Regions from separate parts of the Faecalicatena orotica genome, predicted to be linked through region 1. Evidence: predicted binding sites of a transcription regulator. Region 1 holds the regulator's gene; each other region holds the start of a gene.
The links. Region 1 encodes Rex, which represses fermentation and respiration genes when NADH is low (regulators of the CRP and FNR family bind a similar motif). Its sites were predicted from a motif close to ATTGTTAANTANTTAACAAT; they were not measured.
Positions count from the first base shown of each region.

Region 2: ABIN22_RS16215 (aminoglycoside phosphotransferase family protein) is a predicted target of Rex. The motif match lies at 1,278-1,297, and genes of this name have one in related genera.
Region 3: gap (type I glyceraldehyde-3-phosphate dehydrogenase) is a predicted target of Rex. The motif match lies at 1,604-1,623, and genes of this name have one in related genera.
Region 4: ABIN22_RS15450 (oxidoreductase) is a predicted target of Rex. The motif match lies at 1,819-1,838, and genes of this name have one in related genera.

Region 1 covers NZ_CAJJZH010000011.1:26,712-29,878, forward strand. The annotation lists gene ABIN22_RS19655 (ABC-F family ATP-binding cassette domain-containing protein) at 1-984, opposite strand, end outside; gene ABIN22_RS19660 (redox-sensing transcriptional repressor Rex) at 1,226-1,876, shown strand; gene ABIN22_RS19665 (NAD(P)H-hydrate dehydratase) at 2,000-3,167, shown strand, end outside.
Region 2 covers NZ_CAJJZH010000007.1:279,259-282,425, forward strand. The annotation lists gene adhE (bifunctional acetaldehyde-CoA/alcohol dehydrogenase) at 1-1,139, shown strand, start outside; gene ABIN22_RS16215 (aminoglycoside phosphotransferase family protein) at 1,424-2,179, shown strand; gene ABIN22_RS16220 (cell wall hydrolase) at 2,279-3,167, opposite strand, start outside.
Region 3 covers NZ_CAJJZH010000009.1:10,958-14,124, reverse strand. The annotation lists gene ABIN22_RS17715 (phosphoglycerate kinase) at 1-340, opposite strand, end outside; gene gap (type I glyceraldehyde-3-phosphate dehydrogenase) at 510-1,523, opposite strand; gene ABIN22_RS17705 (histidinol-phosphatase HisJ family protein) at 1,676-2,494, opposite strand; gene mnmA (tRNA 2-thiouridine(34) synthase MnmA) at 2,491-3,167, opposite strand, start outside.
Region 4 covers NZ_CAJJZH010000007.1:127,882-131,048, forward strand. The annotation lists gene ABIN22_RS15430 (diacylglycerol/lipid kinase family protein) at 1-58, shown strand, start outside; tRNA gene ABIN22_RS15435 (tRNA-Glu) at 237-308, shown strand; gene ABIN22_RS15440 (helix-turn-helix domain-containing protein) at 573-779, shown strand; gene ABIN22_RS15445 (TetR/AcrR family transcriptional regulator) at 1,034-1,618, opposite strand; gene ABIN22_RS15450 (oxidoreductase) at 1,903-3,167, shown strand, end outside.

The sequences.
Region 1 (3,167 bases):
CAGAACATCATTTCCGCTGATGCAGGATGGTTCCAGGGAAAAGTGTATCTCTTTAGCGGGCTCCTGTGGCTTTTCCACAAGCGTCATCTTGTTCAGCATCTTTTCCCGGCTCTCTGCACGCTTGATAGACTTTTCGCGGTTGAAGGAGCGGAGCTTTTCAATGACAGCTTCCTGATGCTTGATTTCACGCTGCTGGTTCAGGTATTCTTTGAGCATGGCATCCCGGATCTGCTGTTTCTTATCCGCATACGCCTTGTAATTCCCGGCATACATGCGGACAGCCCCATTCTCAACTTCGATTACCTTTGTCACGACACGGTTCAGGAAGAAACGGTCATGGGATACAATAAAAACAGCACCCGGGTAGTTCAGAAGATAGGTTTCCAGCCAGGTGATGGAATTCAGGTCCAGATGGTTCGTCGGTTCATCAAGGAGCAGGATATCCGGTTTGGTCAGCAGCAGCTTACCGAGGGAGACACGGGTTTTCTGCCCGCCAGAAAGGGTGTCCGTCATCTTATTAAAATCTTCTTCACCAAAACCAAGACCTTTTAAGACGCCGGTGATCTCACTTTCATAGGCATATCCATTCTGTGCTTCAAACTGTGACATAAGGCGGTTATAGGTTTCCAGCCGCTTCTCAAGTTCCTCACCGTTTAATGACTTCAATTCATGTTCGATCGTGCGGATTTGCTGTTCCATTGCAATAATATCGGCCTTAGCGGTCTTGACCTCCTCATAAATGGAACGTCCGCTTTCCAGCTTCTGCTGCTGTGCAAGGTAGCCAAGCGTCTTCCCCCTTGTCAGAACAACCTCACCGCTGTCTATGGGCTCTTCCTTCACGATCATCTTTAAAATGGTGGATTTGCCCGCCCCGTTTACGCCGACAAGTGCGGCCTTTTCTCTGTCTTCTATATGGAAAGACCCGTCTTTTACGATCAGCTGGTCTCCGAATGATTTATTAAGATTATGACATGCGAGTATCATAATTAACCTCCTGCATCTTAAGTGTGCCTTATTTTACAGCGTTTTGGCCGTAATAAGGAAATACATACTTATTTCATTATAGCGAAAATAAAGTAAAATACAACTAAAAAATTGACTTTGTCCACACAATTCTATATAATAAAATTCGGTACATTGTTTTGTAAGTACCTATGTATCATATTATGAAGAGCATAGATCATTACAAAACGATGTACTAGACTAAGTTTGGAGGGTGATAACTGTGGAAGAGAGAGAAATATCACGTGCGGTAATAGGAAGGCTGCCAAGATATTACAGATATTTGGGAGAATTACTGGATGCAGGGGTTGAGCGGATTTCGTCAAATGACCTGAGCAAGAAGATGAGTGTCACTGCTTCACAGATCCGTCAGGATTTAAATAATTTCGGCGGCTTTGGACAACAGGGCTATGGATATAACGTAAAGTATCTTTATACAGAGATCGGGAAGATCCTCGGTTTAAACAGACAGCATAATATGATTATAATTGGAGCCGGCAATCTCGGGCAGGCACTTGCGAATTACGCGTCTTTTGAGAAGAGTGGTTTCAGTCTGAAAGGACTGTTCGATGTGAATCCGAGACTCGAAGGTGTTTCTATCCGCGGCATACCGGTCCGCATGATGGATGAATTAAAAGACTTTTTAAAACATAACGAAATAGAAATTGCAGCGCTTACGATTCCAAAATCAAAAGCAATAGAAGTAGCAGACCTGCTTGTAGCAAATGGAATTAAAGCTATCTGGAACTTTGCACATACGGATCTAAACCTTCCGGATGATGTCATTGTAGAGAGTGTACACCTCTCAGATAGTCTGATGAAACTTTCCTACAATATCACAAGCTATAATGAGGAACACGGCAGCAAAGCGTAAACAGTAGAAATTTGAGTTTAACAAAGACGTTCAGGACGTGTAACGAAGGCGGTGCCTTTTTTACACGTCATTTCATTTCGGCGTATTTTGGGAAATTTGAAAGTAAACAAGGAGGAAGAGCATATGAGATATCTGCCTACAGGGGAATGGATGCAGAAAGCGGACAGCTTTACCATCAATGAGATTGGCCTGCCGTCCCTGGTTTTAATGGAGCGGGCCGCCTTAAAAGTTGTGGAAGCTATGGAGCGGGAACAAATCAATCTGGAAAAACCACTTATATTCTGCGGTTCCGGCAACAATGGCGGGGATGGTTTTGCCGTTGCCCGGCTGCTGAAAGAAAAAGGATATGATGCTACGGCCGTATTTGTGGGCCATGAATCCTCCATGAGTGCCGACTGCCGCAGGCAGAAGGAAATTGCAGAAAAATGTGGCGTGCCGATGGTAACAACTGTATGCCGTCAGGAATATACTACTATAGTGGATGCAGTTTTCGGGGTAGGACTCAATAGAGAAATCACGGGGGACTATCTGGAGTCTATCGTAAAAATGAATGCTTTAAGCGGGCAGAAAGTGGCCGTAGACATCCCGTCCGGGATCTGTTCTGCCACGGGCAGGGTGCTTGGCTGTGCTTTTCAGGCAGATTTGACAGTTACCTTCCAGTGTGAAAAGCTGGGACTGATCCTCCATCCCGGGCATATGTATGCAGGAAAGACAGTTGTGGCTGATATTGGTATCCAATGCGGATTATTTGAAAAGGAAAATGATATCTGTTATACCTATGAGAAAAAAGATCTGCCGGACCTTATGCCGCCCAGACGACCGAACTCCCATAAGGGCACTTACGGGAAGGTCCTGATGATTACAGGAAGCAAGGGCATGTCCGGTGCCGCCTACTTAAGTGCAAAGGCTGCTTATACAAGCGGGGCGGGACTTGTTCAGATCTATACCTCAGAGGATAACCGCGTGATTCTGCAGCAGCTACTCCCCGAAGCCATCATCTCAACATATACTGAATTTGAAGAGGAAAAACTAAAGAACCTGCTTGGCTGGGCGGACGTGGTATGTATTGGATGCGGTCTGGGGCAGAGCAGGCTTTCAGAAAGTATTCTGGAAACGACACTGAAAGAAGTCAGGGTCCCCTGTGTGGCTGATGCAGACGGACTGAATATATTAAGCTGTCATCCCGAACTCTTGATAACGACAGAGAGACCTCTTATCCTGACACCGCATATGAAAGAAATGTCCGGCCTTCTCGGCTGTTCGGTAGCGGAACTTCAGGAAGAACGTTTTG
Region 2 (3,167 bases), on a different contig from region 1:
TAACAGACTCATTCCTGTATAAGAACGGCTATGTAGCACCAATTGAAGCGAAACTGGACGAGATGGGAATTCAGCATACATGCTTCTACGAAGTAGCTCCGGACCCGACACTGCAGTGTGCACGCAAGGGTGCTGACCTGATGCGGTCCTTCGAGCCTGACACAATTATCGCACTCGGCGGTGGTTCTGCAATGGATGCAGCAAAGATTATGTGGGTAATGTATGAGCATCCGGAAGCAAACTTCGAAGATATGGCTATGGACTTCATGGACATCAGAAAGAGAGTATTTACATTCCCTAAGATGGGAGAGAAAGCTTACTTTGTAGCAATCCCTACTTCTTCAGGAACAGGTTCCGAAGTAACACCGTTCGCAATCATAACGGACGCTGAGACAGGCGTTAAATGGCCGCTGGCAGACTACGAACTGCTTCCGAATATGGCAATCGTTGATGTTGATAATATGATGACCCAGCCGAAGGGACTGACAAGCGCGTCCGGTATCGATGTTATGACACATGCAATCGAGGCATACGTTTCTATCATGGCAACAGACTTCACAGATGGTCTGGCTATGAAGGCTGTAAAGAGCGTATTTGATTACCTGCCGTCAGCATATGAGAACGGGGCTAATGATCCGAAGGCACGTGAAATGATGGCAAATGCTTCCTGTATGGCAGGTATGGCATTCGCAAACGCATTCCTCGGACTGAACCACTCTATGGCTCATAAACTGGGTGCTTTCCACCACCTGCCACACGGTGTTGCAAATGCAGTTATCCTGACAGAGGTTATGAAATATAACTCAGCAGAAGTACCAACCAAGATGGGTACATTCTCACAGTACCAGTATCCACATGCACTTGCTAGATATGCTGAATTAGGACGTTTTGCAGGATGCACAGGAAAGGATGACCAGGAAGTATTTGATAACTTCATCGCTAAACTGGAAGACCTGAAAGAGAAGATCGGTATCAAGAAGACAATCAAAGACTACGGTATCGATGAGAAGTACTTCCTCGATACACTGGATGACATGGTAGAGCAGGCATTCAATGACCAGTGTACAGGAGCTAACCCGAGATATCCATTAATGAAGGAAATCAAAGAGCTCTACTTAAAATGCTACTACGGCAAATAAGCCTTTCAAAACTTATTGACCCTGGTAGTCCAATAAGGATAAATTTTTTCTCACGGGCAGGAGCGCGGCATTTAGGTGCCGCGCTCCTGCATTTGTGCGTGATAGAGAAAACCTCCCGCCTTCTGCATGGGTAATTTATTGGTTAAAAAAATAACAATATATAAACTATAAAAAACTTAGTTAAAAATTGCACAAAATTTACATATGGGGCTTACATTGTTAAAAAAGTTGATGTATAATAAAAACAACTTAAAAAACGGCAGCAAAATCAGGAGGAATAACTTATGAAGCTGGAAGAAAAAAATTTAATCGTAGAACGTCCTTATAAGAAAGTATACAAATGTGATGACAGCGTAGTCAAAGTATTTGAAACGACACATCCGAAGTCAGATGTATTTAATGAGGCATTGAATACAGCAAGAGTGGAAGATACCGGTCTGGATATACCGAAGGTTAAGGAAGTCACCCAGATTGACGGCAAATGGGCGATTGCAATTGAATACAAGGCAGGAAAGACACTGGAAGAGATGATGGAAGGCGACAGGGGCAATCTGGAGAAATATATGGAAGACTTCGTAGACCTCCAGATTACGGTACACAGCAAGACATCTCCGCGCCTGAATAAACTGAAAGATAAGCTGTCAAGCCAGATCAACAGCCTGAAAGAAGTGGACGCAACGACACGTTACGAACTTCTCACGAGACTGGAAAGCATGCCGAAGCATAATAAAGTGTGCCACGGAGATTTTAACCCGAGTAATGTTATCGTTGCAAAGAACGGCAAGATGACAGTAGTTGACTGGGCACATGCCACACAGGGAAATGCAAGCGCTGATGCTGCTATGACATATCTCCTGTTCGCCCTGAAGGATCAGGAAGCGGCAGATATGTATATGAAGATATTCTGCAGAAAGAGCGATACTGCAATGCAGTACGTACAGCAGTGGCTCCCGATCGTCGCAGCCGCACAGCTGACAAAGGATAATGAACTGGAAAAAGATTTCCTTATGAAGTGGATTGACGTTTTTGATTATCAGTAAGGAATGAAGATAAATTAAAAATAAAAGAAGCACTGTATTATGGCATGCATAGTAATATGCGCCATAGTACAGTGCTTCTTTTTAAGCCGGATTTCGTGCCTACCAGCCCTGGAAGAACAGGTTATTGCCAATATTAACGCCGGGCCTGTCCGTTGCCCCTGCATAGAGGAAATAGTAACAGTCCTGTACTGCGGCAAGCCTTGCACCATTTATCGCATCCTGTGCCACGGTATATGCCAGATCACTGGCGCCGCTCGACAGTACAGCATCGAGCCTTCCGGACCAAACCGGTTCGAACTGCCCGGAAGCATAGACAACGTCTGTAATACTATTCGGGAATATAGGACTGTAAACACGGTTCATAATCACCGTTGCGACAGCAAGCATGGAGTTGTAATCATGCATCGCTTCACAGTCCAGTATAGCTGCGAATACATCCAGATCACTTCCGCCGACATTCGTGGATCCGCCATTTACAACACTGTCATCATACCCGCCGCCTCCGGAATTGCCGCCGCCTGAGCTGCCGTTGTCGGAATTATTATTACCGGAAGTACTGGCGTTGGCTTTTGCATTTGCCTCCTCGGCAGCTTTCGCTTTTGCTGCAGCTTCGGCAGCAGCCGCGGCTTTTGCTGCCTCTTCTGCCTTAAGCTTTTCGAGCTGTGCTTTGTATGTTTCCAGATCGGTTGAGGTTTCCTTTGCCTTCTGCTTAAGCTGCTCCTCCTGTTTCTCCAGATCTTTCTGGATCGCCACGAGGGAAGTCTGCTGTGCTTCCAGCGTTTCTTTCTTATCTGCAATTTCCTGACGTGTCTTCTGAAGCTCGGTCAGCATGTCCCGGTCATAGTCGCTGATATTCTGGATAAAATCCGCCTTGTTTAAGAAATCTGTCATGCTTTCTGCTGAAAACAGCATTTCTAAAAGTGTTGCGTTGCCGGTTTCGTACATATACTTAATACGGGTCTTCATGTCATCGTATTGTTTAGCTTCG
Region 3 (3,167 bases), on a different contig from region 1:
TATCTCCATCATTCATTGCTTCTACTGCTGCCTTTGCGTTAGGTCCTACCACTTCAGGATCAGCCGCAAATTTTACTTCCTGTCCAAGCAGTTCAGATAATCTTACAGCGACAGGTGCGAGTGATAACTCAGGAACAGGCTGTCCCTTCGGCTTTCCGAGATGTGAGCAGAGGATGATCTTTCCTCCGTCTGCAACCAGCTTCTTAATAGTAGGCAGGGCAGCCACAAGGCGGTTCTCATCTGTAATCTTTCCATCGATCAGCGGTACATTGAAGTCGCATCTTACAAGGACCTTTTTACCCTTTACATTAATATCATCTACTGACTTTTTGTTGAGCATAGTATTGCCTCCTGTTTTTTATTTTTACCTGCGCAAAACCATGAGCAGATACTTGATTTTTACATAAAAAGAATCCGGTCCTATACAAAGACCGGACCCTTTTTTGAGTCTATTCTATTTATTTATTCAAATCTTGTAACTGTTCAGGACCATGAACAGTTACCAAATCTTACAGTAATGTTCCGAAGTATTTGATTGTTCTTACCATCTGGCTTGTGTAAGAATTCTCATTATCATACCATGAAATTACCTGTACTTCTGTTGTTCCGTTGTCAAGTGGAAGTACCATTGTCTGTGTAGCATCGAATAATGAACCGTATTTCATTCCTACGATATCGCTGGATACGATCTCATCTGTGTTGTATCCGAAAGATTCGTTGGAAGCTGCTTTCATTGCTTCGTTGATCTGGTCAACTGTTACTGTTCCTTCAACAACTGCTGTTAAGATAGTTGTAGAACCTGTCGGGGTTGGAACTCTCTGTGCAGATCCGATTAATTTTCCGTTCAGTTCCGGGATAACAAGACCGATTGCTTTCGCTGCACCTGTGCTGTTAGGAACGATATTTACAGCAGCTGCACGTGATCTTCTTAAATCACCTTTTCTCTGTGGTCCGTCAAGTGTCATCTGATCGCCTGTGTAAGCGTGGATTGTGCACATGATACCTGATTTGATCGGTGCTAAATCGTTCAGTGCTTTTGCCATTGGAGCTAAGCAGTTAGTTGTACAGGAAGCAGCTGAGATGATGTTGTCCTCTTTTGTAAGCTCTTCGTGGTTTACATTGTAAACGATTGTAGGAAGGTCATTTCCTGCCGGTGCAGAAATAACGACTTTCTTAGCGCCTGCTTTGATATGAGCTTCTGCTTTTGCTTTGGATGTATAGAAGCCTGTACACTCCAGAACAACATCTACACCGATCTCTCCCCAAGGAAGTTCTTCAGCGTTAGCTTTTGCGTAGATTTTAATTTCTTTTCCGTCAACTGTGATGGAATCTTCACCTGCTACTACTTTGTCGCATAATGCATATCTTCCCTGTGTTGAGTCATATTTTAATAAGTGAGCCAGCATTGTCGGTGATGTTAAGTCGTTAATTGCAACTACTTCATATCCCTCTGCTCCGAACATCTGTCTGAATGCAAGACGTCCAATACGTCCAAATCCATTAATCGCTACTTTTACTGCCATGATTAATTCCTCCTAAAGTTTTAAAAAGTGTCAACTGTTACACAGTCGCTATATTGTGGAATCTCCAGCCAAACAGCCTGTTTGTTAAAGATTCATCAACTATGGTTTATTGTACTAAATCAAGAACAAAAATTCAAGTGCAAAATGCATTTTTATGGAAGTTGTTCAAATTTCGGCTTTCTCCCTGAAAATTCTGTGTAGTATTTAAATCCACAGTCTTTCAGAATGCCTGCTGTCTTCTCAAAATCGTAGGCGATGTGTTCGGGTCTGTGCCCGTCGGCACCGATCGTAATAATCTCGCCGCCAAGCTCCCGGTAACGCCTGATGATGTCCGGATGCGGATGGCAGAAACCGAGCCCGTATTTGAATCCGGCCATATTCATCTCGATCCCTTTGCCTTTGGCAATCACCTTTTTCAGGATTTCATCAAGCTGGTCCGCATACTTCCGGTAGGAATACTCCTGCGCCTGATTGTTCCCGTAACGGACCACATAATCAATATGCCCCAGAACGTCAAAATCATCCACGGCATCGAGGTCTTCCAGTGTCGCCTGAAAGGTCTCCCTGTACGCCTCCTCATCGCTTCTGCCCTGAAACATTTCCCGATAGTAAGGATCGCTGCCATGTACGACATGAACCGACCCTATGACAAAATCGAATGGATATTTATTCACCAATTCTTTATAATATGCACCAAGATGTGGCTGGAGCCCAATCTCTATACCGATGCGGACATCTATTTTATCCGCATACTCTTCTTTCAGCCCTCTGAGCACTTCAAAGTAGTGGTCTATGTCAAAAACAAACGCTTTGGGTCCGATATCTTCGTGAAAGGGATAATCTTTATCATTGTGGTCGGTGATACAGATTGTCTTCAGTCCTTTTGATACCGCACCCTCTATCATGTCTCTCGCCGGTGCCTCACAGTCCGATGAGAAATCTGTGTGCATGTGAAAATCGCTTGTTATCATAATATTGTTCCTCCGCCGAGCACATATTCCCCATCGTAAAATACCACTGCCTGTCCCGGAGTGACTGCCCTCTGAGGTTCTTCAAATGTACAGGTAACTTCGTCCGTGCCCGTTTTTTCTATTGTACACCATGCACCTTTATGGTTATAGCGTATCTTTGTAAAAACACGTAAAGGTTCTGTCAAATCTTCAACGGACATAAAATTCAGGCGGTCTGCACGCAGCACATGTGTCATGGATTCTTCCTTGGTCCCGATCACCACCTCGTTCGTCTCCGGACGGATTTCCAGCACAAAGGCCGGATATCCCAGTGCAAGTCCAAGTCCTTTACGCTGGCCGACTGTATAATGTGTAATTCCCTTATGAGTTCCCAGAACAGTGCCGTCACTGGTCACGAAATTCCCCTCAGGGATCCTGACTTCTGTATTCTCTTCTATATAAGAAGCATAGTCTTTGTCCGGGACAAAACAGATGTCCTGGCTGTCCGGCTTATTCGCAACCTGAAGATGGATCTTCTCCGCAATGCGGCGCACCTCGTCTTTCGAATACTCCCCGACCGGCATCAGCGTCCGCTTCAGCTGTTCCTGTGTCAGATTATAAAGTGCATAGGTCTGGTCCTTCTCAATCGTTGCAGAACAGCGCAGCGTGCGGCGCCCATTGGGAAGTTCCACGA
Region 4 (3,167 bases), on a different contig from region 1:
ATTGTCCGTAAAAGGCAGGATTGAAGCTGCAATCCAGGAGTTTCAGGGAGAAGAGTAATATAATTTCACAGAAACCATAATATAAAAAAGGCTGCGGTGAGTGCCATGTGGGTATAATCTGCAGCCTTCGTAAAAAGTTATCAAAAAAAGTTGGCAAAAAAAGTTGAAAAAAGTACTTGCATTATTAAAAAAGGTATAGTATAATAAAATTCGCTTGTGAGAGCGAAATAAAACATGGCTCCATGGTCAAGCGGTTAAGACGCTAGCCTCTCACGCTGGAATCAGGGGTTCGATTCCCCTTGGAGTCACTACGAAAAATTATCCATAGAATATTCTATGGATAATTTTTTTGTCTGAATCCTTATATATCAAGGGGAAGAGGAGAAAGTATCTCTAACATCCCTATTCTGATAATCTTTTATACGTCTTAAAATCCCTCTAAACAGTAATCTTCTTGTCCTAACCCGAAAGACTTGATTAAATTTGTCCACTTTCATTATAGTCATGGTAAGACTATTTTCCGATAGTCGCAATGAGACTTTCTTATAATAAAAAGATAAGGGGGGACTCTCATGGTTTATGAAAATATCCGCAATTTGCGGGAAGACAGTGATAAAACTCAGATTGAATTAGCAGAATACCTCAATATAACTCAAACTACTTATTCAAAGTATGAATTAGGGAAAATAAATGTTCCGGTAGAAGTCTTTGCAAAATTAGCAGATTATTATCACGTATCTGTTGATTACTTACTTGGACGAACGAAAAATAAAAATTAATATATAGTGTCATCAAGGTTTGATTACATCTGCCCGGACAATGTGAGAAACGCTTAGGTAGTTCGTTTATTGTTGACAATTTTGTATACTTTGCTATAATATACTTAACAAGAGAACCGTTGGTCAGCGTACACCTGACCGCCGGAAAATAAGTGTTATAAAGATAGCGCCTTACTTTACCAGAGCAGGGGCGCTATTTTTTGCGTTTTGTAAGCATTACAACAAGAGTAATAACAGCGCAAAGCATATTTTATTTATTCTTTATAATAACTAATTATCATATCCAGAATCCTCTGTGACCGTTCGGAAAGTGTATAGCTCCCCTCATGAAGGCACCAGTCATAGATTAATCCCCTTGAAACTCCAAGGATATCCTCTGTAATTGCAGTAGAATCACCGTGAAGGGTTCCTGTCTCTGTTTCTGCTTCAACGGCATGCAGGATGGTCTGATAGAAAAAGCGGTCAGGGTTCAGGATATACTTTTCATTGCTGGAAAGCTGATGCTTGAAGTATTGGAGCGCTGCCATCGCACCCATATTTTCCATTGAATGGGCCTGCTCCATTATAAGGAACCGGATAGCTTCAAGCGGTTCATCGGGGTGTCCCTGATTCCAGGCTTCTTCAGACTGCTGGTCAAAGAGCCGGTACCCCTCATCCAGAATGTTATCCTTGCTCTGAAAATGATGATAGAAAGCACCTACAGATACCTCTGCCTCATTACAGATATCCTGAACTGTTATACTCTCGTATGACTTCTGTGCGAATAAAGACAAGGCACAGGAAAAGATTTTCTGTTTGGTTGCCAGAGCCTGTTTCTGACGGTTTGTCTGTGGTTTCATAATATTCCCCCTTATATACGGCAAAGCGGACGTTACTGTGAACGCCCCGCAAGGGGGCGGTAACGGGCGGACCTGCTTTATATACACTAGGATAACATGCAGATTCTGTTTTTGACAATACAGCAAATCAGAATTGGACATATTTCACAAAATAACATTCGCCGAATTGTATTCTGTGTCAATAGATTTTATAGGGGAGAAGTGTTATTATTTTAACAGAACAATAAACGGATCAAAAATTGCTCGTAAAACTGAGCAATCCAAGAGGATGGAAGGAGATGCCTATGTCTACAAAGTATGAACATTTATTTTCCCCGATTAAGGTAGGAGGTGTTGAACTGCCGAACCGTATCGCCATGATGCCGATGGGAGTTTTCTCACCGCGCCTTATGAATCAGAAGACCGCGGCCTATACGAAAGATGGGGCGGATTATTACATCGAGCGTGCAAAGGGCGGAACGGGGCTGATTATTTCAGGGGTAGTCCCGATTATCCCGATTCCGGTGCGTACGCCTGTATGTTTCCCGGATGAATATGTAGAAGAGATGAAGTATCTGATGGACGGAGTCCATAAATATGGTTCTAAGATGTTTGTCCAGCTGACTGCGATGACAGGACGCGCGGCGCATCTGGAGAGTGAAACTGACTGGAAGATACTTCCCGCACCGGCCCCGATTCAGAATGTATGGGACCCGACAGTGAAGAACCGCGGGATTACGAAGGAAGAAATCCATAAATATGTAGAAAACTTTGCAGAGGCATCTTACCTTGTAAAGCAGGCGGGGGGCGACGGTGTTGAGATTCATGCCGTCCATGAAGGTTATCTGCTGGATCAGTTTGCAATCGGGTTCTACAATAAGCGTACCGATGAATATGGCGGATGCCTTGAGAACCGCCTGAGATTCCCGAGGGAGATCGTAGAGGCGATCAAAGAGAAGTGTGGAAAAGACTTTCCGGTTTCTATCCGCTACAGCGTAAGAAGCTATGTAAAAGACTTTAACCGCGGTGCACTTCCGTGGGAGGAATTCGAGGAGAAGGGCAGGGATCTGGAAGAGGGGATCACTGTTGCGAAGAAACTTGAAGAATTCGGATATGATATGCTGAACTGTGACAATGGAAGCTATGATTCCTGGTTCTGGCCGCATCCCCCGGTATATATGCCTAAAGCATGCAATTTAAAGGATGTCGCAGAGGTTAAGAAGGCCGTGAATATTCCTGTGGTCTGTGCGGGCCGTTTTGATGACCCGGATCTTGCCGAGGAGGCAATTGCAGAAGGGAAAATGGATATTCTCGGAATGGGACGCCCGCTGCTTGCCGATGCAGAGCTCGGACATAAGTTCTATGAGGGAAGGCTGGATGATGTCCGTCCGTGTATATCCTGCCATCAGGGCTGTCTGGGACGGATTTTCCAGGGGAAGGATATCAGCTGTGCAGTGAACCCTGCCTGCGGACGTGAGAAGAGTTATGAATTAAAAACTGCGGATGTCAGGAAAAAAGTCCTTGTCATCGGCGGAGGCTTAGGCGGTATGGAAGCAGCAAGAGTCTGTGC